DNA from 3 places in the Clavibacter sp. AC415 genome. Region 3 is predicted to be linked to each of the others. Evidence: predicted binding sites of a transcription regulator. Region 3 holds the regulator's gene; each other region holds the start of a gene.
The links. Region 3 encodes HrcA, which represses chaperone genes, less so after heat shock. Its sites were predicted from a motif close to TTNGCACTCGNNNNNNNCGAGTGCNAA; they were not measured.
Positions count from the first base shown of each region.

Region 1: the regulator HrcA is predicted to act here: its motif matches at 3,856-3,882, upstream of groES (co-chaperone GroES).
Region 2: the regulator HrcA is predicted to act here: its motif matches at 2,705-2,731, upstream of ACZ411_RS04485 (Hsp20/alpha crystallin family protein).

Region 1 is NZ_CEEDAR010000016.1:272,920-279,989, forward strand. It holds partial or broken gene ACZ411_RS08795 (ABC transporter ATP-binding protein) at 1-451, shown strand, start outside; gene ACZ411_RS08800 (ABC transporter substrate-binding protein) at 931-2,220, opposite strand; gene rarD (EamA family transporter RarD) at 2,399-3,352, opposite strand; gene groES (co-chaperone GroES) at 3,473-3,769, opposite strand; gene ACZ411_RS08815 (class I SAM-dependent methyltransferase) at 3,915-5,117, shown strand; gene ACZ411_RS08820 (DUF4190 domain-containing protein) at 5,209-5,634, opposite strand; gene tsaD (tRNA (adenosine(37)-N6)-threonylcarbamoyltransferase complex transferase subunit TsaD) at 5,736-7,070, opposite strand, start outside.
Region 2 is NZ_CEEDAR010000013.1:24,536-31,605, forward strand. It holds partial or broken gene ACZ411_RS04465 (NADP-dependent oxidoreductase) at 1-301, opposite strand, end outside; partial or broken gene ACZ411_RS04470 (NmrA family NAD(P)-binding protein) at 431-1,382, opposite strand; gene ACZ411_RS04475 (SDR family oxidoreductase) at 1,451-2,143, opposite strand; gene ACZ411_RS04480 (hypothetical protein) at 2,304-2,651, shown strand; gene ACZ411_RS04485 (Hsp20/alpha crystallin family protein) at 2,790-3,251, shown strand; gene ACZ411_RS04490 (hypothetical protein) at 3,423-3,734, shown strand; gene ACZ411_RS04495 (hypothetical protein) at 3,736-3,924, shown strand; gene ACZ411_RS04500 (hypothetical protein) at 4,038-4,322, shown strand; gene ACZ411_RS04505 (hypothetical protein) at 4,319-4,618, shown strand; gene ACZ411_RS04510 (glucose 1-dehydrogenase) at 4,674-5,570, shown strand; gene ACZ411_RS04515 (hypothetical protein) at 5,720-6,451, shown strand; gene ACZ411_RS04520 (LysR family transcriptional regulator) at 6,508-7,070, opposite strand, start outside.
Region 3 is NZ_CEEDAR010000014.1:270,911-277,980, forward strand. It holds gene ACZ411_RS06140 (hypothetical protein) at 1-162, opposite strand, end outside; gene ACZ411_RS06145 (DUF1990 family protein) at 688-1,344, shown strand; gene ACZ411_RS06150 (hypothetical protein) at 1,365-1,499, opposite strand; partial or broken gene ACZ411_RS06155 (HAD family hydrolase) at 1,582-2,067, opposite strand; partial or broken gene hemW (radical SAM family heme chaperone HemW) at 2,147-3,380, shown strand; gene ACZ411_RS06165 (VOC family protein) at 3,448-3,861, opposite strand; gene ACZ411_RS06170 (DUF4870 domain-containing protein) at 3,872-4,267, opposite strand; gene hrcA (heat-inducible transcriptional repressor HrcA) at 4,454-5,476, shown strand; gene dnaJ (molecular chaperone DnaJ) at 5,537-6,649, shown strand; gene ACZ411_RS06185 (16S rRNA (uracil(1498)-N(3))-methyltransferase) at 6,652-7,070, shown strand, end outside.

The sequences.
Region 1 (7,070 bases), on a different contig from region 3:
CAGATGGGGGTCTACCAGAAGCCCCGGATGTACAAGGAGCGGCTGGCGTTCGTCACCGACCTGTTCCCGGAGCTCGGCAAGCGCCTCAAGCAGCGCGCCGGGTCCCTCTCCGGCGGCGAGCGGCAGATGGTCGCCATGTCGCGCGCGCTCATGATGGACCCGACGGTGCTGCTGCTCGACGAGCCGAGCGCGGGCCTGTCCCCCGTCCGTCAGGACGAGACGTTCATCAACGTCGCGCAGATCAACCGCGCGGGCGTCTCGGTCATGATCGTCGAGCAGAACGCCCGCCGGGCCCTGCAGATCTGCGACCGCGGCTACGTGCTCGACCAGGGCAAGGACGCCTACGAGGGCCGGGGGCGCGAGCTTCATGAACGACCCGAAGGTCATCGAGCTGTACCTCGGCACGCTCGCCGCCGACCAGGAGAAGGCCAAGGCGGCGCCGCAGCCCTGACCCGCTCCTCGCACCGTCCGACGCGGCATCCCCTCGGGGGTGCCGCGTCGTCGTGTGGGGCCCGCGAGGCGCCCGTCCGAGGGCAGATGGGGCCGACGGGGCTCCAGGCTGTCGCAGCGCGTCCCGGCGCCGCTGACGGCCGCGGCGCTGGGCATGCGGCGCGCATCCGCCCGTCCGCCATCGGGCCTCGGATCCGCGCACAGGCGACGTCGACCCAGTTCCCCGGACGACGTGGCCGCGTGCGCAGCACCGCTGGGCTCTCGCCCCGAGATGCGGCCTCGTGCGCACCGGGCGCTGTCGGCCGAGGCCCCGGCCCCACGCGCGATGCGGATCACCCGGCCTTATCCCGCATGCCGTCGCCCACGCAGGGGAACACACGGCCTTATCCCGCATGCCGTCGCCCACGCGGCGGAGGAGGGGAGACGCCGAAGGGCCCGGTCCATGCGGACCGGGCCCCTCGGGACGTGCGTGCTGCGGTGCTAGTCGAGCTTGCCGTAGACCTGCTCGGAGAAGGTCTGGACGTTGCCCTCCTCGTACTTGTAGACGGAGACGTACGCCTCGGTCGGGTCGCCGTTCTCATCCCACGTGATGGGGCCGGAGATGCCGTCGTAGTCGATGTCGGTGCCGTCGGCGATGAGCTTCGCGCAGTCGGCGAACGACTCGCACTTGGTGCCGCCCTCGGAGACGGACTGCAGGTTGTCCTTCAGCGTCGCGCCGTCGGTCGCGCCGCCCTGGAGGGCGGCGAGGGCGAGGAGCGTCGTGCCGTCGTAGGACTCGGCGGCGTAGCTGAAGACGGTCAGCTCGGGGTCGCCGTCGGCCTTGACCATGTCCTGCAGACGACCCTGGAAGTCCTCCTTGGCCTCGACGCCGGGGTTCGTGAACTGCGCACCCGCGATGTCGACGTTGGTGTCGGTCTCCTTGATGACGCCGTAGTTGCCGTCCGTGCCGTAGAAGTTCGCGAAGTCGAAGCCCTTGGACGCGAGCTGGTCGGCGATCGTCTTGATCTCGTCGAACGAGATGACCACGAGCGCGTCGGGGTTCGGGGCGAGCACCGACGTGATGGCGCTGTTGAAGTCCGTGGCGGACGGCTCGAACACCGACTCGGCGGCGATGGTGGCGCCACCCTCCTCGAGCGTCTTCTTGATGTTCTCGCGGAGGCCGGTGCCGTACGCGTCGTTCATGTAGAGGATGGAGACGTTCGTCTTGCCGTCCTGGAGGATCTTGTTGCCGAGGATGCGGCCCTGGAGCACGTCCGAGGGGGCGGTGCGCCAGTAGTAGCCGTCGTCCTCGTAGGTCGTGAAGTCGGGCGACGTGTTCGCGGGCGACAGCTGGACGACGCCGGCCTGCGTGACCTGGTCGATGAAGGTCTTCGAGACGCCGGAGGACGCGGCACCGAGGATGGCGCTGTTGCCGTCCGCGATGAGCGACGTGGCCGACTGGCTCGCGATGTCGGTGGTGGTGTCGCCCGAGTCCTTGTCGGTGACGGAGACCGTGATGCCGGCCTTGGCATCGTTGATGTCCTGCTCGGCGAGGTGGACGCCCGCGAACTCGGGCGGGCCGAGGACGGCCAGCGAGCCGGTCTGGGGCAGGATCGTGCCGATCTTGAGTTCCAGGCCGCCGTCGCCCGTGGTGCCTCCGCTGCCGCTGTCGCCGCTGCCGCCGGAGCAGCCGGCCAGGACGAGGGCGCCGGCCACCGCGATGGTGACGGCGCTGAGGGCGGTGCGGGCGGATCGTGAGCGGGAGGCCGAAGCCCTGCCGAATGCGCTCATGGTGCTCCTTATGGATGTGTGTGGTGATGCTCGGGAATGTGGTGCATGAGGCACGCGAATGCGCGCCTCGCCTGGTGCGACCCTATGGCGCGCGTGAGACGGACACAATGCATCGGCATTTCCGGCGTGTAACGCGACCCGATCGTTACCTTTCGCGGAATGCGCGACGGGATCCGAATCAGATGCCCTCGACCACCGCCGGATCCCTCCGGATCGGCACGGAGGGCGACGAGGCGCGACGCGCCGTCCGGAGCATGTCGATGGTGAGCAGCACGAGCGCCGCCCACACGATCGCGAAGCCCGCCCAGCGCTCCGGCGGCATCGCCTCGTGCATCACGAACACCCCGAAGGCGAACTGCAGCAGGGGCGCGAGGTACTGCGTGAGGCCGATCACGGAGAGCGGCAGGCGGCCCGCGGCGAACCCGAACAGGAGCAGCGGCCCCGCGGTCACGACGCCGGTGCTCACCAGGAGGAGCGTGTGCCCCAGCGAGACGGTGCCGATGGTGAGGCCCGCCCCCGCGCCGGTGATCACGAGCATGGTCGTGGCGGCGGGCACGAGCCAGGCGGTCTCCAGGGCGAGCCCGGAGAGCGCGTCCGCCCCGCCGCTGACGCGCTTCTTCACGAGTCCGTACAGGCCGAACGAGCCGGCGAGCGCCAGGGAGACCCACGGGAGCTGCCCGTAGCCGACCGCGATGACCGCGACCGCGACGGCGCTCAGCCCGACGGCCGTCCACTGCAGGGGACGGAGTCGCTCCCGCAGGAGGAGGACGCCGAGGAGCACGGTGACGATGGGGTTGATGAAGTAGCCGAGCGCGGTCTCGACGACGTGGCCCGAGAGGGTGCCGTAGACGTAGACGGTCCAGTTGACGAGGATCAGGTGCCCGGCGAGCCCGAGGCCCAGGAGGATCCGCGGGCGTCGCACGATCGCGACCACGCGCGACCAGCGGCGCGCGACCGTGATGACGAGGGCGCAGACGACCAGCGAGAAGAGGATGCGCCAGCCGACGATCTCGAAGGCCCCCGCCGGCACCAGGAGGAGGAAGAAGACCGGCAGGACCCCCCACAGGCCGTACGCGCCGACGGCGGCGAGGAGGCCGGTGCGGGTCGAGGTCTCCGGGGAGGGCTGCGTCACCACCCGAGGCTAGCCCCGCGACCGGGGCCGGCCCGCCGGATGGGCCGCCGGACGCACGGGAGCCCGGCCGAACGCGTCGGCCGGGCTCCCGGGTGGTGCGGTGTCGCTAGACGACGAGCGTCAGCGCTCGATGACCGCGAGGACGTCGCGCGCGGAGAGGACGAGGAGGTCCTGGCCGTCGTACTTGACCTCGGTTCCGCCGTACTTGGAGTAGATGACCTTGTCGCCCACGGCGACGTCGAGCGGGACGCGGTTGCCGTTGTCGTCGATGCGGCCGGGGCCAACGGCCACGACCTCGCCCTCCTGGGGCTTCTCCTTGGCGGTGTCGGGGATGACCAGACCAGACGCGGTGGTCTGCTCGGCTTCGACCTGCTGGATGACGATGCGATCCTCGAGCGGCTTGATGGAGACCGACACGGTTGACCTCTTCCTTCGTGACTAAGGGACAAGACTTGATTGGCAATCCCCGGGGGAGAGTGCCAGGTGAGATTCTACGGGCTGGGCTTGCACTCGTGCAACGCGAGTGCCAATCGGTGGGGAGCCGCTTCGATACGGTGGGCGGATGGACCAGACCGACCTCCGCGAGGTGCTCTCCCTCGAGGGGCTCCGCCTGCTCGACAGCCTGCCCGAGCCGCGGCCGGGCGACGACGCGGTGCGCATCGTCACCGCGCTGCGCGGCGAGGGCCACTCCCCCGCGCTCGTGAGCGCCGTCCTCACCCAGTCCCGGCTGCGTGCCCGCGCCCGCGCCAAGTTCGGCGAGTTCGCCGGCCGGATGCTCTTCACGGAGGCCGGGCTCGAGCAGGCCACCCGGCTCCCCGTCGCCGCGCAGCACGCCGGGCGCTTCCAGCAGGCGGGCGTGGCGCACGTCGCCGACCTCGGCTGCGGGATCGGCGGGGACGCGATGGCGATGGCGGCCATCGGCATCCGCGTCACGGCCGTCGAGCGCGACGAGGTGACCGCCGCGGTCGCGGGCTGGAACCTCGCGCCCTTCCCCGAGGCGGAGGTCGAGCAGGGCACGGCCGAGGACTTCGACGCCGGACGCGTCGACGGCGTCTACCTGGACCCCGCGCGGCGCACCGACGGGCACTCCTCGACGCGGCGCATCTCGGATCCCGCGGCGTACTCGCCGACGCTGACGCAGGCGTTCGAGCTGGCGGCGGGGCGCCCCGCGGGCATCAAGCTCGGGCCCGGCCTCGACCGCGACCTCATCCCCGAGGAGGCGGAGGCGCAGTGGGTCTCCGTCGACGGGCAGGCGGTGGAGATGGGACTGTGGTTCGGGCCCACGCGCCGCGACGGCGTGCGGCGGGCGGCGCTCGTGATCAGCGGGGCGGCGTCGTCGGAGCTCGTGTCCGCCGCCGACAGCCCCGACGCGGAGCTCGGCGAGCTGGGCGAGCACCTGTACGAGCCCGACGGCGCCGTCATCCGCGCCCGGCTCATCGGCGACCTCGCGCGCTCGCTCGACGGCCGCATGGTCGGCGAGGGCATCGCGTGGATCACCGCCGACCGGGAGCAGGCGACCCCGTTCGCGCGCGGGTTCCGCGTGCGGGAGGTGCTGCCGCTCGACGAGCAGCGGCTGCGGCGCGAGCTCCGGGCACGCGGGATCGGGACGCTGGAGATCAAGAAGCGCGGGGTCGACGTCGACCCGGCCCGGCTGCGCACGCGGCTGCAGCTGAAGGGGGACGCGTCGGCGACGCTCATCGCGACGCGCGTGGGCGGCCGGCGGGTCGCGATCCTCGCGGACCGCCACGGGGCCGTCGCGGGCTGATCCCGGCTCCCCTCCCGGACGCGACGACGCGGCCGCCCCGAGGGGACGACCGCGTCGTGGTGGTGCGGATGGTGCCTGCGTGCCGTACGGGCTACGGGGCCGTCGGGATGGGCGTGCCGTTGATCTCGCCGGTCTGGATCGCCGTGTTCACGAACACCACGACGACCAGCACCACGATGATGCTGACGAGGACGCCCACGATGCCGAGGATGAGGCCGGTGAGCCAGAAGCCCTTGGTGCCGGGGTTGCGCTTGCGCGCGAGGACGCCCGTGATGATCGCCGCGATGCCCACGAAGAACGTGAGGAACCACAGCGGGAGCGACAGCACCACGGAGACGATGCCGAGCACCATCGACGTGATGGCGAGGCCCTTCTTGGGCGCACCGCCCGGGCCGGGCTGGTAGGGCGCCGCGTAGGGCGAGCCCGATCCGGCGGCGGGAGCAGCCGGGTAGGACGGCTGGCCGGGCGCGGGCGGGAAGTCGTCGGAGGAGCGGTCCGGGTTCTGCGGATCGGTCATGGTCGTTCCTTTCGTCCCTGGGAACATACCGTGACATCGCCCCCGCGTTTAGAGGCTCGCTGAAATGTCCCCGGACGGGGGCCCGCCGGACCGGGGCCGGCTCAGCCGACCTGGACGACGGTGACCGGGAGCGTCGAGTCGGCGCCGAAAGCGAGGCCCGACGGCGCGCGCCCCGCCTCGATGAGGCGCGCGCCGAGCGCCGCGATCATCGCGCCGTTGTCGGTGCAGAGCGACAGGGGCGGGATCCGCAGCTCGATGCCCGCCGCCCGGCACCGCTCGGCCGCCACCTCCCGGATCCGCGCGTTGGCGACCACGCCGCCGCCGAGGAGGAGGCGCGGGATGCCGTGGTCGACGCACGCCGCGACGGCCTTGGTGAGGAGGACGTCGACGACGGCCTCGCGGAAGCTCGCGGCGACGTCCGCGACGGGCACGGGCTCGCCGGCGTCCTGGCGCTTCTCGACCCAGCGCGCGACCGCGGTCTTGAGGCCCGAGAAGGAGAAGTCGTAGCGATGGCGCTCCATGTCCTTCGGGAGGCTCAGGCCGCGGGGGAAGCGGATCGCCCGGGGGTCGCCGTCGGCCGCGACCCGGTCGATGTGCGGCCCGCCGGGGTACGGCAGGCCGAGCACGCGCGCGACCTTGTCGAAGGCCTCGCCCGCCGCGTCGTCGATCGTCTCGCCCAGCAGCTCGACGTCGTCGACGAGGTCGCGCACGAGGAGGAGCGAGGTGTGGCCGCCGGAGACGAGGAGCGCGATGCTCGGCGCCTCGAGCGGCCGGCCGGGGCCGCCGTCGACGCTGAGGAGGTCCGCGCCGACGTGGCCCACCAGGTGGTTGACGCCGTGCAGCGGGATCTCGAGCGCCACGGCGAGCGCCTTCGCCGCGCCGACGCCCACCATGAGGGCGCCGGAGAGGCCCGGGCCGGCGGTGACCGCGATCGCGTCGAGCTCGCGGAGGGTGACGCCGGCCTCCTCGAGCGCCGCGTCGATCGCCGGGGTCAGCGCCTCGAGGTGCGCGCGGGCGGCGACCTCGGGGACCACGCCGCCGTAGCGCGCGTGCTCCTCCATCGAGCTCGAGATGACGTTCGCGAGGAGCGTCTGGCCGCGGACGATGCCGATGCCGGTCTCGTCGCAGGAGGTCTCGATGCCGAGCACGAGCGGGCCCGCCGTCTCGTCGCCCTCCTCCTCGGACGCGTCGACCTCGGCGTCGGCGGCGGCGGGGGCGGCCTCGGCGGCCGTGGGCTCCGTGCCGGGGCGCGGCTCGGTCGCGGGATGCGGCTCCGGGCCGAGCGGGGCCCGCATCACGACTGCGTCGACGTCGTCGGGCTGGTAGTAGTGCGGGCGCACGGCGATCGGCTCGAAGCCGAGCGACGCGTACAGCGCCTGGGCGACCGGGTTGTCCGCACGCACCTCGAGCAGGACCTCGCGCGCGCCCCGGCCGTG
Region 2 (7,070 bases), on a different contig from region 3:
CGCGCCAGCCGAGCATGTGGCTGACGAGCGTGCCGACGGCGAGGTCGTCGGAGCGGGACTCGACGACGCGGCCCACCGCGGATCCGGTCATGGCCTCGTCGAGCCCGAACGGCGGCACGTAGGAGGGCACGTCGTTCATGCGGCCGCGCATGTACGGGTCGACGGAGATGAACTCGTTCTCGACGCGCACCTCGCCGTCCTGGAGGTCGGGCAGGTCGACCTCGACGCGGCGGACGTCGTCGGGGGCGGGCTCGCCGGTGGGGCGCTTCGCCAGCTGCCACTGGATGCTGCGTGACGTCATGGGTCTCCTTCGTTCGGGGGTGCGGGCGGTCGGACGGCCGGCCCGCGGCGCTCGTCGGCGCAGCCCCATCCGACCACCGCCGCCTGGACGCGGCACCCAGCGAGCCGTGGCCTCGTGACGGCACGCGGGCTACGACGCCGTCGCGGCCCCGCGCTCGGCGACGTGGGCGGCGAGCACGTCCCCGCACGCTCGTCCACGGTGCGTCGCCGAACCGCTCCCGGTCGACGTGGCGCAGCTCCGCCTCGCCGCTGTACATGCTGACGAGGTACTGCATGCCCTGCCAGGCGGGGAAGGTCTCCTGCTCGTCGCGCCCGACCCGGCGCATGGCCTTGCTCGCCGCGGAGAGGACGCCCGTGGTGCCCGCCCACTGCAGCGCGAACGGCGTGCCCGTGATCTCCGTCATGGTGCGCGCGATGTCCCGGGCGGTGACCCGGTCGCCCGCCACCTCGACCACGCGCGGCGCGTCGTCGTCGAGCGCCACCTGGGCGACCACGCGGGCCGTGTCGTCCTTGGTCGTGAAGTCGAGCACCTGGTCGGCGGAGGACCAGTAGAGGACGCGGTGCCGGTCGAACAGCACGATGGGCGCCTGGCCGGTGAGCATGTCGGCGAACGCGCCGTTGAGCACGGAGGTGGCGCGCACGGGGGCGGCGTCGAGGTCGGCCGCGAACTCGCGGCGCAGCTCGAAGTTGCGGTTGCTGCCGGGCGTCACCCGCCGGTAGTCCGAGGAGTAGTCGGATGGGATGAAGCGCGGCACGCCCGCCGCGACCGCGGCCGCGAGGAGTGCGCGCTGGGCGCCGAGGATCACGGAGCGGGCGCCGCTCACGGCGGACACGACGACGCGCGCGCCCGAGACCGCGCGGACCAGCGCCTCCCGGTCGGTGTACGCGGCCTGCACGACCTCGACGCGCGGCTCGCCGGCCCACGCCTCGGTGGCCGACCGGCTTCCCGGGCGCGTCAGCACCCGGACGGACGCGTCCCGCGCGAGGAGCTCGCGGACGATGCGGCGGCCGAGGTCGCCGGTGGCGCCCGCGACGACGACGGGCGGGGACGCGGGAGTGGATCCGGATGCGGGGGTGCTCACGAGGGTTCTCCATCTGCGGGTGGTCGGCGCGCCGGGCGGCGCGAGCGGTGGGGGCGGCGGGGTGCGGATCAGCCCCCGAACGGCCGCAGCGAGACCGACTCGAGCGTGCCGTCGCGCGTCTGGTCGACGACGAGGCGCACGGCCCGGGCGACCGAGGCCGGGTCCAGGTACCGCGTCTCGTCGTACTCCCCGCCCTCCTTCGCGCGGAGCTCCCGCTGCATGTCGGTGGCGACGCGGCCGGGGTGGACGCTCGAGACGCGCACGCCGTTCGGGCGCTCCTCCTCGCGGAGGGCGTCGCCGAGCGCGCGGAGGGCGAACTTGGATCCCGCGTAGACGCCGCCGGTCGGGTTGGCCGTGAAGCCGGATCCGGAGTTGACGAGCACCACCTGGCCGCGTGCGGCCCGGAGCGCCGGGAGGAGGACGCGCGTGACCTCGGCGACGGCGAAGACGTTGACCTCGAACACGCGGCGCCACTCGTCGACGGGCGTCTCGGCCACCGCGTCGCCGCCGATCACGCCGGCCGAGTGCACGAGCACGTCGAGCCGGTCCAGGGCGGGCACGCCGTCGGCGAGGCCTCCCGCCGCGAGGTCCGCGGCCCAGCCCACGGCGTCCGGGAGGGAGGCGGCGAGCGCGTCGACGGCCTCCCGGTCGCGTCCGTGGACGATGACGCGGTGCGTGCGGGCGAGGTCCTGGGCGACGGCGCGGCCGATGCCGCGCGTGGCCCCCGTGACGAGGGCGACGGGGCGGGCGGTGTCGGGCATGGGTCCTCCTGGGTCGGCTCCGGGGTCGACTGCCAGGCTAGCGAGCGCGCCGATCCCCCTCGTCGGGCGGGGTCCGGGGCATGACGTAGCGTGAAGGGGATCCGGCCGTCGCGTCACGAGCGACGGATCGCCACCGCCCGCCGTCCGAGGGGAACCGCCCGTGCACGCCCGCTTCCCCGCCAGCCTCGAGGTGCTGCGCCAGGAGGCCCGCGACGAGCTGGACGCCGTGATCGAGCACCGGTGCCGGAACGGCGACGACCCGTGGGAGGTCATCCCGCAGCTGCCGACCGTGGACGAGCACGTGGTCGCGACCCTCCGGCAGGACGCGCTCGAGGCCGACGGCATGGTCGAGGAGCTCGCCCGGGTGCGGCACCCGTCCACCGCGCCCGGCGTGGTCGCGCGGTTCGAGTACCGGCTGCTGCGCGGCATCGCGCTCGAGCACCCGGACCTCTCGCGCGCCGTCTGGACGCTCATCGGACGCATGGAGCGCGACCTCCGCCGACGCTGACACCGTGGTCCTCGAACAGGTGGTCAGCACGGCATTCGCCCTCGGCGAACGGCTTGGCACTCCTGATGGCCGAGTGCTGATCTCGACGTAGTTGAGCCGAGGGGGCTCAACCCACAGATCACCGTTGAGGAGTCGAGCATGAACATGACCTTCGATCCGTTCCGCGAGCTGGACCGCGCGATGGGCGCGCTGGCCGAGACCCGCCAGCCGAACCGCCCGATGCCCATCGACCTGCACCGCGAGGGCGACACCTACGTGCTGGCCGCCGACCTCCCGGGCATCGACCCGGGCTCGGTCGACATCGACGTGGACGGCCAGCTGCTCACCATCCGCGCCGAGCGCACGCTCGCGGGGGACCCGGGCGTCCGCTGGCTCGCGCGCGAGCGCGTCGCCGGCACCTTCCTGCGCCAGCTCACGCTCGGCCAGGGCATCGACACGGAGCGCATCTCGGCGCACTACGCCAACGGCGTGCTCAGCGTCACCATCCCCGTGAGCGAGCGGGCGAAGCCGCGCAAGATCGCGGTCACGTCCGACGACGGGCCCGGCGAGCAGCCGGCCGAGACCCTCACGGTGGGATCCGAGGCGCCCGCCGCGAGCTGACCCACGCGGCCGCGCCCGCGGCGTCGCAGCCTGCCGCCGCGTCGCAGCCCCGAGGAGCCGCCGTCCGCACCCGCGGGCGGCGGCTCCTCGCCGTCCGCGGGCACGGAGGCGGGTGGAGGAGCGCGCGCGACGCCCGTCGGGGAGCCGGGGACGCTCGTCAGGGTGGACGGCATGAGCGATCGCGACGAGCACGCAGACGGCATCCGCACCGGGCGCGGCCCCGGCGACCCCGACGGGCTGGTGACCGTGGACGACGTGGTCTCCCCCGACGGCGACCGGACCCCGACCGGCGACGCGGTCCGCGCCCCCGACGGCACGGACTACGGCCACGCCGAGGAGGACACCCTCGAGGTCGAGGACGCGGAGCCCGCGAGCGCCGGGTACCCCGCCGTCCCGGACAACCGCGCCGTCACGGCAGCGGACTCGCACATGAGCGCGCCCGCCGACGACGCCGACGGCCACGTGGATCCCGAGGGCCGCTGAGGTGACGGACCCCGCGCCCGACGCCGACCGCCCCCCGCTGACGGACCCCGCGCCCGACGCCGACCGCCACCCGCTGCCGGACCCCGCGCCCCTCGACGCCGACTCGGTCGCGTCCCGCGAGGAGGCCGCCGAGGAGGACGCCCGCGAGGACGCGCCCGACCCCTTCGGCGAGGGCCCCGACGACATGTGACATCCCGCACGCGACACCCCGCGAGCACCGCCGGGCATCCCCGCAGGACGCATTGCATGAGGGTTCCCTGAACGCCGACCACACGGGCGGGGGCCGAGCGTAGCGTCGGCCGCATGGACACCGACGACCCGCGCCTCCAGCCCGCGGACACCTCAGACACACGCCAGGACAAGGACTTCACCTCCCCCAGCGAGGACGACACGCAGGTGAAGCAGAGCGAGCAGATCGTCGAGAGCGAGGGCGTCTCCGACGACGTCCCCGCCGCCGAGGACGACGTGCAGGTCCTCCCCGGATCGGGCGGACCCGACGACGTCGGCGAGATCGACGTCGACCCCGACGAGCTCAACCTCAGCGGCGACTCGATCCCCGGCCACCCCAAGCCCGAGGCGGGTGAGTGACCGTGTCGGACGCCACCTCCACCACGCCCGGTGACGACTCCACCGGCGACGACACGGCCCTCGACGCGGTCGGCATGGACCAGGAGACGGTCGTGAACGACGCCGTCGCCGGCGAGACCGTCCTCCCCGACACCGACGAGCCGGTCGAGCAGGACGACGACGACGACGCCGTCACCGCCGAGGACGCCGAGCCCGAGGCCGACGCCCTGGGCGTCGACGGCGAGGCCGAGCCCGCCCTCGCCCCGAACGACCTCGCCGGCCAGGACATCGACCTGGACGACACCCCGCCGAGCTGATCCGCCCGGCACCCCTGCCCGAACGCAGCATCCAGCACCCAGCACCAGGAGACCCATGAGCACCGACCAGTACACGTTCCAGGACCCGACGAAGATGTACGCCGGCATCGACCCCACCGCGCAGCAGCAGGACGGCCCCGGGCTCGACGCCGACCTCGACGACACCGCGGACCGCGGCGAGAGCACGTACCGCGGATCCGGCCGCCTCGAGGGGCGCAAGGCCCTCATCACCGGTGCCGACTCCGGCATCGGCGCGGCCGTGGCCATCGCCTACGCCCGCGAGGGCGCCGACGTCGCGCTCTCGTACCTCCCCGAGGAGGAGGAGGACGCGAGGAAGGTCGTCGCCCTCATCGAGGAGGCCGGACGCACGGCCGTCGCGATCCCCGGAGACATCGCGACCGCGGAGTTCAGCCGCGAGCTCGTCGCGAAGGCCGTCGAGGGCCTCGGCGGCCTCGACATCCTCGTGAACAACGCGGGCAAGCAGCAGAACGTCGACGCGCTGGAGGACATCTCCGACGAGGAGTTCGACCTCACCTTCAAGACCAACGTCTACGCGATGTTCTGGATCACGAAGGCGGCGCTGCCCCACCTGGCGCCCGGCTCGTCGATCATCAACACCTCGTCGATCCAGGCGTACCAGCCGTCGCCGAACCTGATCCACTACGCCACCACCAAGGCGTCCATCAACACGTTCTCGAAGGGCCTCGCGCAGCAGCTCGCGCCGAAGGGCATCCGCGTGAACGTGGTCGCCCCCGGCCCGATCTGGACCCCGCTGCAGACGGCCGGCGGCCAGCCCGCCGAGGCACTGCCCGAGTTCGGCGAGCAGACCCCGCTCGGTCGCGCCGGCCAGCCCGCGGAGCTCGCGCCCGCCTACGTGTTCCTCGCCTCCAACGAGTCGAGCTACGTCGTCGGCGAGACGCTGCACGTCAACGGCGGCATGCCGACGCCGTAGCGCCCAGCGCGATCGCGCACCCGCACCGCCCGACGCCCGGGCCGGCTCCCCCGCCGGTTCGGGCGTCGTCGCGCGGGCCGTAAACCGCGGCGACCGCCCGCGCGCCCGACCGCCGGGACGTCTGCCGCGCACCGGAATAGGGTCGAGCGATGACCGACATCCCGGCCCGCGTCGGCGGGAACGTCCTCGCGGGGCTCGTCGCCGCGCTCCGCGTCGTCCGGAGGCCGCGTCCTCTCCACCCGCACGGCGTCACCCTCGCGGGGACGCTCGCACCCGTCCCCTGCCGCGCCGCCTCCGGCCTCGATTGGCTGGATGGGCTCGACGACCCGCTCGCGATCGAGGCTCGCTTCTCGCGGGGCGGCGGCACGCCGCCGGCCATCCCCGACGTGCTCGGCCTCGCGCTCCGGATCCCCGACGCGGGCGGCACCGCGGTCGACGTTCTGCTCTCGACGACGGGCATCGGCTTCCCCGCACGATTCCTGCTGAAGCCGCGCCGCACCCTCTCCGGTGCGCGCATGACCACGCTCATGCCCTACCGCGGATCGGCGGGGCCGGTCCTGCTCGGCGTCGTGGTCGACCGGGAGCCGGACCTGCCCGCGGGCGCCGCCGACCTGGCCCGTGCCCTCGCCACGCGCCCGCTCCGGATGCGGCTGGTGCACGCGACGCCGCGCGGCCGGTGGCACGTGGCGGCGCGCATCGAGCTCGCGCACGACGCCGCCGGCCCCGTCGACACCCCCACGCGCGCGGACCCCGTGCTCGCGGCCCCACCCGGCGACACGACGTACCCGTGGGCCCGGCGCCTCCGGGCCGCGGGGTACCGGGCGGCGCGGCACGGCGCGCCCGTCGCCTCCCGGCATCCCTCGCGCGACCCCGACGCCTGATCCCGGCGCCCGGTCCCGCCCCTGATCTCCCCTCCCCCGCGTGGTCCCTGCCGCGACTACCGCTCGGGCCGATCCGATCCCGTTCCCCGGCCGGCACCGGCGCCTGGCCCCCGGCGCTCTCCGCCGCCGCGGACGCCACCCGCCGCAGCGCGTCGAGGACCCGGCGGACCGGCAGGCGCGCCATCGCGTCCGGACGGGCGAGGACGTCCACGTGGCGGACCAGCGCGGCGCCGACGAGGGGACGCAGGACCATCCCGTCGACCGCCAGCGGGGCCGCCGTCATCCGCGGCATCACGGCGACGGCCGCGCCCGCACCGGACGACCTGAGCCGCGACGGAGAACTCGTTGATGCGGTGGTCGACCTGCGGCGCGCGCCCGATGAGGGCGCCCAGCTGCGCGAGGACGCCCGTGAGGGGGAACCCCTCGTGCGTGGAGATCCACCGCTCGTCGCGCAGCTGCTCGGGGCGGATGCCCGGGACCGCGGCGAGGGGATGCCCCGCGTGCAGGGCGATGTCCAGGGGCTCGACCAGGAGCGGCACGACGACCAGGCGCCCGACCGGCCACTCCGGCTCGTGGGGGAGGCGGTGCGCGACGACCAGGTCGTGGTCCGCGGTGAGGC
Region 3 (7,070 bases):
GTCCTGGTAGATGGTCGAGTCCCAGGTGTACTTGAGGTACTCCACGGCGGCCGGGCGCGGGGCGGGGAAGCCGTCCTCCCTCCACTCCTCGTAGGTGGCCACGCCGAGGGCGGGCTCGCCCTCCACGGCGTCGACCACGAAGAGGTACGACGTGCCCGGCACCGAGTAGTAGGTCCCATCACCAGGGGGCGGCCTGCGCCGGCGCAGCGACGAGGCATCCACCGAGCGCGAGCGCTCCGGTCAGGACGAGGGCGGGGAGGGAGCGGTTCACGGTGGCCTTTCGGTGGTCGTCGCTGTCGACGGCAGTGGGATGGTGAGCGCGGGTGCGGCCAGGTCCGAGCAGTCGATCGTTCCCGGATCGCGAGGCGGATCCGGGCGACGACATCCGTGACGACGTTCCCCTGGACCGGTCGTACCGGCCGTGGTCGAAAGCTATCGGCCTCGCAGGTCTTCGAAGAGAACCCCGGATCACGGGTGGATAACGCTTGCTCGCCGCCGTACAGCGAGCGGATGACCGCGACGCTCACGGCGTCATCCGGACGGATGAACGGCGTCCTCGGCCGGCCCCAGAGCCGGGGGGTGGGCCTGCCTCCGGGGGTCACGCGGCCAGGGGCGCGACGGAGCTCGGCGGCGCCGGGGGACCGGTACCCCGGAGCCCTCGCAGGACCACGCCGTAGGCTGACGGGCATGCGCCGCAGCACCTATACCGCGACCGCCGTCACGTACGGCTCCGTCGGCGGCACCCAGGCCGCCGACCTGATGACCTACCCGCCCGAGGGCTACCGTCCCGCCGAGGCGAGCGCGCGGCTCGGCAGCGGCGACGAGCGCTTCGAGCAGGCCGTCGCCCTCCTCATGACGTGGGGCGTGCAGCGTGGAGCCGGGATCGACGTCACGCGCATCGAGCAGGAGGTCCCGGACGACCCGGGCTACGCCGCCGGGCTCGAGTTCGACGCCGAGGGCGTTCCCCAGGTCCCCGTCGACCGGCCGCGGGAGACGCTGTACGGCGACGACGGCACCGCGTGGATCACGTCGGGCACGTCGGCGGTCCTCCGCATGCCCTTCGGACCGTTCCACCCCGAGGCGCCCGTCCGCGTCGTGTACACCGTGCAGGAGACCGACCGCGTCGGCTTCGCGTACGGCACCGTGCACGGCCACCCGTTCAGCGGCGAGGAGGCGTTCCTCGTCTCCCGAGAGCCGGACGGCAGCGTCTGGCTCACCCTCCGCGTCTTCTCCCGGCCCGCCACCTGGCCCCTGCGGCTGGCGAGCCCGGTCCTGCGCGTGCTGCAGGGCGTATTCATGCGCCGCTACCTGCGCGCGCTGCACCCGGCGGTCGCCTCCGCCTGATCCGCGGCGGCTCGCGCGCGTCAGCTCGCCGCGAGCCCGTCGAGGTACGCCATGACCTCGTCGTGGCCGACCGCGAGGTCCGGGACCACCAGCGCGGCGTGGGCGTCGGGCAGGCGCAGCGCGTCCACGCCGTAGGCGCCGGTGGCCACGGCCACGAAGGGGAAGCCCGCGGCCTACGGCGGCCACGCCGTCGGCCGGGGTGTCGCCGATGATCACGACCTGCGCGCCCGAGAGCGCCTCGGCCGCGCGCCGCGTCAGGTCGCTGCGGACACGAGCCTCGTGCCCGAAGAACGACGCGTCCCAGTCGAAGAGGTCGACGTCGAGGCCTGCGCCGTCGAGCTTGTACCGCGCACGCAACGGCGAGTTGCCGGTGAGCAGGGCGTTCGTCCACCCGCGCGCGGCGACGTCGGCGACGAGCCGCGGCACCCCCACGGGGACCTCGCGTCGGCCCGGGCCGTAGTGCTCGACGCGCGACATCTCCTCCAGGTGCCCGCGGACCGCCGGGTGCAGCGTCTCGGGCAGTCCGTAGACGGCGAGGGTCTGCCAGATGATCTGCCCGTCGGTCTTCCCGTGGGCGTGCACGGTGCGGTCCTCGAGCGCCTCGCCGGCCGCCCGCTCGATGGCGCGGTGGTACATGCTCCCGGAGCGCGGGCTGTTGAGGAGCAGGGTGCCGTCGACGTCCCCGAGGACGTGCAGCGGCCGGGGAGCGGGGGCGTCGGTCATGCTCCCATCCTGCCGGAGCGGCGGCACCCCGCCGGACGGCGGCGGACCGGGCGGGCCCGGGCCGGGGGATGATGGACGGGTGCCGTCCGCCCTGCCCCTCGCCGATCCCGCCCCCGCCGACGGGCTCCTGCCCGCCTCCGCGGCCGACGGCGCGGACGCGCGCGCCTTCGGCGTGTACCTCCACGTCCCGTTCTGCCGCGTGCGCTGCGGCTACTGCGAGGACTTCAACACGTACACCGCGCCCGAGCTCCGCGGCGTGAAGCAGTCCGACTACGCGTCGCAGGCCGTGCAGGAGGTGCGCTTCGCCGGATCCGCGCTCCGGGAGTCCAGGCGTCCCCGCGCGTCGCGCCTCCACCGTGTTCCTCGGCGGCGGCGCGCCGCCGACGCTCCTGCCGGTCGACGACCTCGTCCGCATGCTCGACGCGGTGCGGGAGACCTGGGGCCTCGCCGACGGCGCCGAGGTCACCACCGAGGCCAACCCCGACAGCGTCGACGACGCCTACCTCGCCGCCCTCGCGGCGGGCGGGTTCACGCGCGTGTCGTTCGGCATGCAGTCGGCCGTGCCGCGCGTGCTGGCGACGCTGGAGCGCACCCACGACCCCGCCCGCATCGCGCCGGTGGTGCGGGGCGCCCGGGCCGCCGGACTCGAGGTGAGCCTCGACCTCATCTACGGGACGCCGGGGGAGACCCTCGACGACTGGCGCGCCTCGCTCGAGCAGGCGATCGCCGCGCAGAACCCGACCACCTCTCGGCATACGCGCTGATCGTCGAGCCGGGCACGAAGCTGGCCCGGCAGATCCGCCGGGGCGAGGTGCCCGAACCCGACGAGGACCTGCAGGCGGACATGTACGAGCTCGCCGACCGGATGCTCGGCGAGGCCGAGGTACGAGTGGTACGAGGTGAGCAACTGGGCGCGCGGCGGCCGCCGCAGCCGCCACAACCTCGCGTACTGGCAGGGCCACGACTGGTGGGGCGTCGGCCCGGGAGCGCACAGCCATGTGGGCGGCGTGCGCTGGTGGAACGTGAAGCACCCGGCCGCGTACGCCGACCGCGTGCTCGCGGGGGCCTCGCCGGGCGCGGGCCGCGAGACGCTCGACGACGCGACGCGGGAGGTGGAGCGCGTCCTCCTCGGCGCCCGCATCCGGGACGGTCTCGCGATCCCCACCCTCACGACCGAGGGCCGCCGTCAGGTGGCGGGACTCATCGCCGACGGGCTCGTGGATCCCCGGGCCGCGCTCGCGGGCACGCTGGTCCTGACCCTGCCCGGGCGTCTGCTGGCCGACGCGGTCGTCCGGCGGCTCCTCGAGGACTGAGCGGCCGGCGCCTCGGCCGGCCGGCGGCGCCTCGGCCATCGGCCGGTCCGCCGACCTGCGGGACGGCTCAGAGCACGACCGCGCCGACGTCGTCGCCGGCCTCGCGCTCGAGGTCGCTCCGCTCCACGCAGAACTCGTTGCCCTCCGGGTCGGCGAGCACCACCCAGCCGCTGCCGTCGGCGTTCCGGCGGTCGGCGACGAGCGCGGCCCCGAGCGCGAGCACGCGCTCGACCTCCTCGTCGCGCGTCCGGTCGTCGGGAGCCAGGTCGAGGTGCACGCGGTTCTTCCCGGTCTTCGGCGCCTCCACCCGCTGCAGGATGATGCCGAGCCCCGACACGGGGTCGCCGAGCCACGCCGCGTCCTCGCCGGGGAGGTTCGGGTCGTCCGGGTCCTCCGCGAAGCCGGTCACGCCGGCCCAGAAGAGGGAGAGCGCGTGCGGGTCGCGGCAGTCGATGGCGACGTGCCGGATCCGGGCGCTCATCGGCGACCGCCTACTTGATCCACCGGATGTTGAGCGGGTAGCGGTACGGACGGCCGCTCTGGACGCGGACGCCGCCGATGATCGCGAAGACGATGTTCACCACGACCACCGCGAAGATCACGAGGCCCAGCAGCACGCTGATGAGGATGCCGAGGATCGGGATGACGACGAAGATCGCCTGCAGCACGTTCAGGATGACGAGCGCGCCGACCACGTTGATGGTCCAGTTCGTCGCCTCCTTGCCCTCCTGGTCGGTGAAGCGGCCGCGCTCGCGGAACACGAGCCACACGATGAAGGACGGCACGACGAGGATCGCGAGGAAGTGCGTGAGCGACGCCCACAGCCGGTCCTCGCTCGGGGTGAGCGGGGCGGGAGCGCCGTAGGGGTGCGGGTCGGGTGCGGTCATCGCCGGGTGCCTCTCGGTGCGCGCGTCCGCCGGGCGGCCGGCGGATCGCGGTGGATCGTGGATGGGCCGGGCAGTACCTGGCCTCCTCACGGTACCGCCGCCGACGCGCGACCGGCAATGCCGGGCACCCGGATCCAGGCGGTACGATTGGCAGTCAGAACCGACGAGTGCCAGGAGGGAGCCGCGATGGTCTCGGAACGCGGGCTCGACGTCCTCCGGGTGATCGTGCAGGACTACGTGTCCTCGCGCGAGCCCGTGGGCTCCAAGTCCATCGTGGAGCGACACGCCTTCGGCGTCTCGGCCGCCACGATCCGCAACGACATGGCCCTCCTTGAGGAGGAGGAGCTGATCGCGGCGCCGCACACGTCGTCGGGCCGCGTCCCCACCGACAAGGGCTACCGGCTGTTCGTCGACCAGCTCGCGGACGTCCGCCCGCTCACGCCGGCGCAGCGCCAGGCGATCCACGTCTTCCTCGGGCAGTCCGTCGACCTCGACGACGTGCTCGCGCGCACGGTGCGGCTCCTCGCGCAGCTCACCAACCAGGTCGCGCTCGTGCAGTACCCGTCGCTGGCCACCAGCCACGTCAAGCACGTCGAGCTCGTGGCGCTCTCCGCGACCCGGGTGCTGACGGTGCTCATCACGGACACGGGCCGCGTCGAGCAGCGCGTCGTCGAGCTGGCGGGCGACCCGGACGACGCGTTCCTCGCGGTGATGCGCACGCGCATCAACCAGGCGATCGGGGGGCTCGGGCTCGCGGAGGCCGCGACGCGGCTGGAGACCCTCTCCGACGAGGTGGAGCCCGACCAGCGCGCGGCCGCGTCGGTCCTCGCCGGCACCCTCGTGGAGCAGGTGCTCGCCAACAGGCAGGAGCGCCTCCTCCTCGCGGGCTCCGCGAACCTCGCCCGCACCGAGCGGGACTTCCCCGGCAGCATCTCGCCCGTCCTCGAGGCCATCGAGGAGCAGGTGGTGCTCCTGCGCCTGCTCGGCGAGATGGAGGCCGACCAGCACGGCGTCTCCGTGAGCATCGGCCGCGAGAACGCGCCGTTCGGCCTCGGGGAGACGAGCGTGCTCACGAGCGGCTACAGCTCCTCCGGCGGCGTGCTCGCGCGCCTCGGGGTTCTGGGGCCGACCCGCATGGACTACTCCACCAACATGGCGTCGGTGCGCGCGGTCGCGCGCTACCTCTCGCGCCTGCTCGAGGAGCGGTGACGGCCGCACGCCGGCGCACCGCCCCTGTTCCCCACGACCATCACCACCGAAGGGCCCGACGTGGCTGACCACTACGAAGTACTGGGCGTGAGCCGCGAGGCGACGCCCGAGGAGATCAAGAAGGCGTACCGCAAGCAGGCGCGCCAGCTGCACCCGGACGTCAACGACGCCCCCGACGCCGCCGAGCGGTTCAAGCTCGTCACGCACGCCTACGACGTGCTGTCGGATCCGCAGCAGCGCCAGCAGTACGACCTGGGCCCTCAGGCCGGGTTCGGCGGCGGCGGCCAGGGCTTCGGCGGCTTCGGGGACATCTTCGAGACCTTCTTCGGCGGCCAGCAGGGCGGCGGCGGACGCGGCCCGCGGTCCCGCCAGGAGCGCGGCCAGGACGCGCTGCTGCGCGTCGAGGTCGAGCTCGACGAGGTCATCTTCGGCGTGCACCGCGACCTCGAGGTCGACACGGCCGTCGTCTGCGACACCTGCCAGGGCTCCTGCGCGCAGCCCGGCACCAGCGCCGTCACGTGCGACATCTGCCGCGGGTCGGGCAGCATCCAGCGCCAGGTGCGCTCCCTCCTCGGCAACGTCATGACGTCGAGCCCGTGCGGCACCTGCCGCGGCTACGGCACCGTCATCCCGCACCCGTGCCCCACCTGCCAGGGCCAGGGCCGCGTGCGCGCGCGCCGCACGGTGCCGGTGGACATCCCGGCCGGCGTCGACACGGGCCTCCGCCTGCAGATGCCGGGCTCCGGCGAGGTCGGCCCGGCGGGCGGCCCCAACGGCGACCTCTACCTCGAGATCAAGGTCAAGCACCACGAGGTGTTCAGCCGCAACGGCGACGACCTCCTCGCCACGGTCGAGGTGAGCATGGTCGACGCCGTCCTCGGCAGCGACGCGCACATCGAGGCGCTCGACGGCGCCGTGGACCTCGAGCTGCGGCCCGGCATCCAGAGCGCGGAGATCATCACGGTCCGCGGACGCGGGGTCACGAAGCTCCGCGGCTCCGGGCGGGGGGATCTCAAGATCGGCATCCAGGTCGTCACGCCCCAGAAGCTCGACCACAAGGAGCGCGACCTCATCCAGCAGTTCGCGAAGCGCAACAAGGCGCCGGCGCCGCACCTCGCGCACTTCCAGCAGGGCCTCTTCCAGAAGCTCCGCGACCGCTTCCTCAACGTCTGACCGTGGCGCACTTCTACCTGGCCGACGACATCGGCGCGTCCGACCTCGCGGTCGGCCGCCTCATCGTGCTCGCCGGACAGGAGGCCCGGCACGCCGTGACCGTGAGCCGCGTCCGCGCCGGCGAGGGCATCCTCGTCGGGGACGGCCGTGGCACCATCGCCGCCGGCACCGTCGCCGCGGTCGAGCCGCAGCGCCTCGAGCTCCGGGTGGACTCGGTCGAGGTGCACCCGGAGCCGACCCCGCGCGTCGTGCTCGTGCAGGCGCTCGCCAAGGGCGACCGCGACGAGCTCGCCGTGCAGGCGGCGACCGAGCTCGGCGTGGATGCGGTCATCCCGTGGCAGGCGCAGCGCTCGGTCTCCCGGTGGGAGGGCGCGAAGGTCGCCAAGGGACGGGATCGATGGCGCGCCATCGTCCGCGAGGC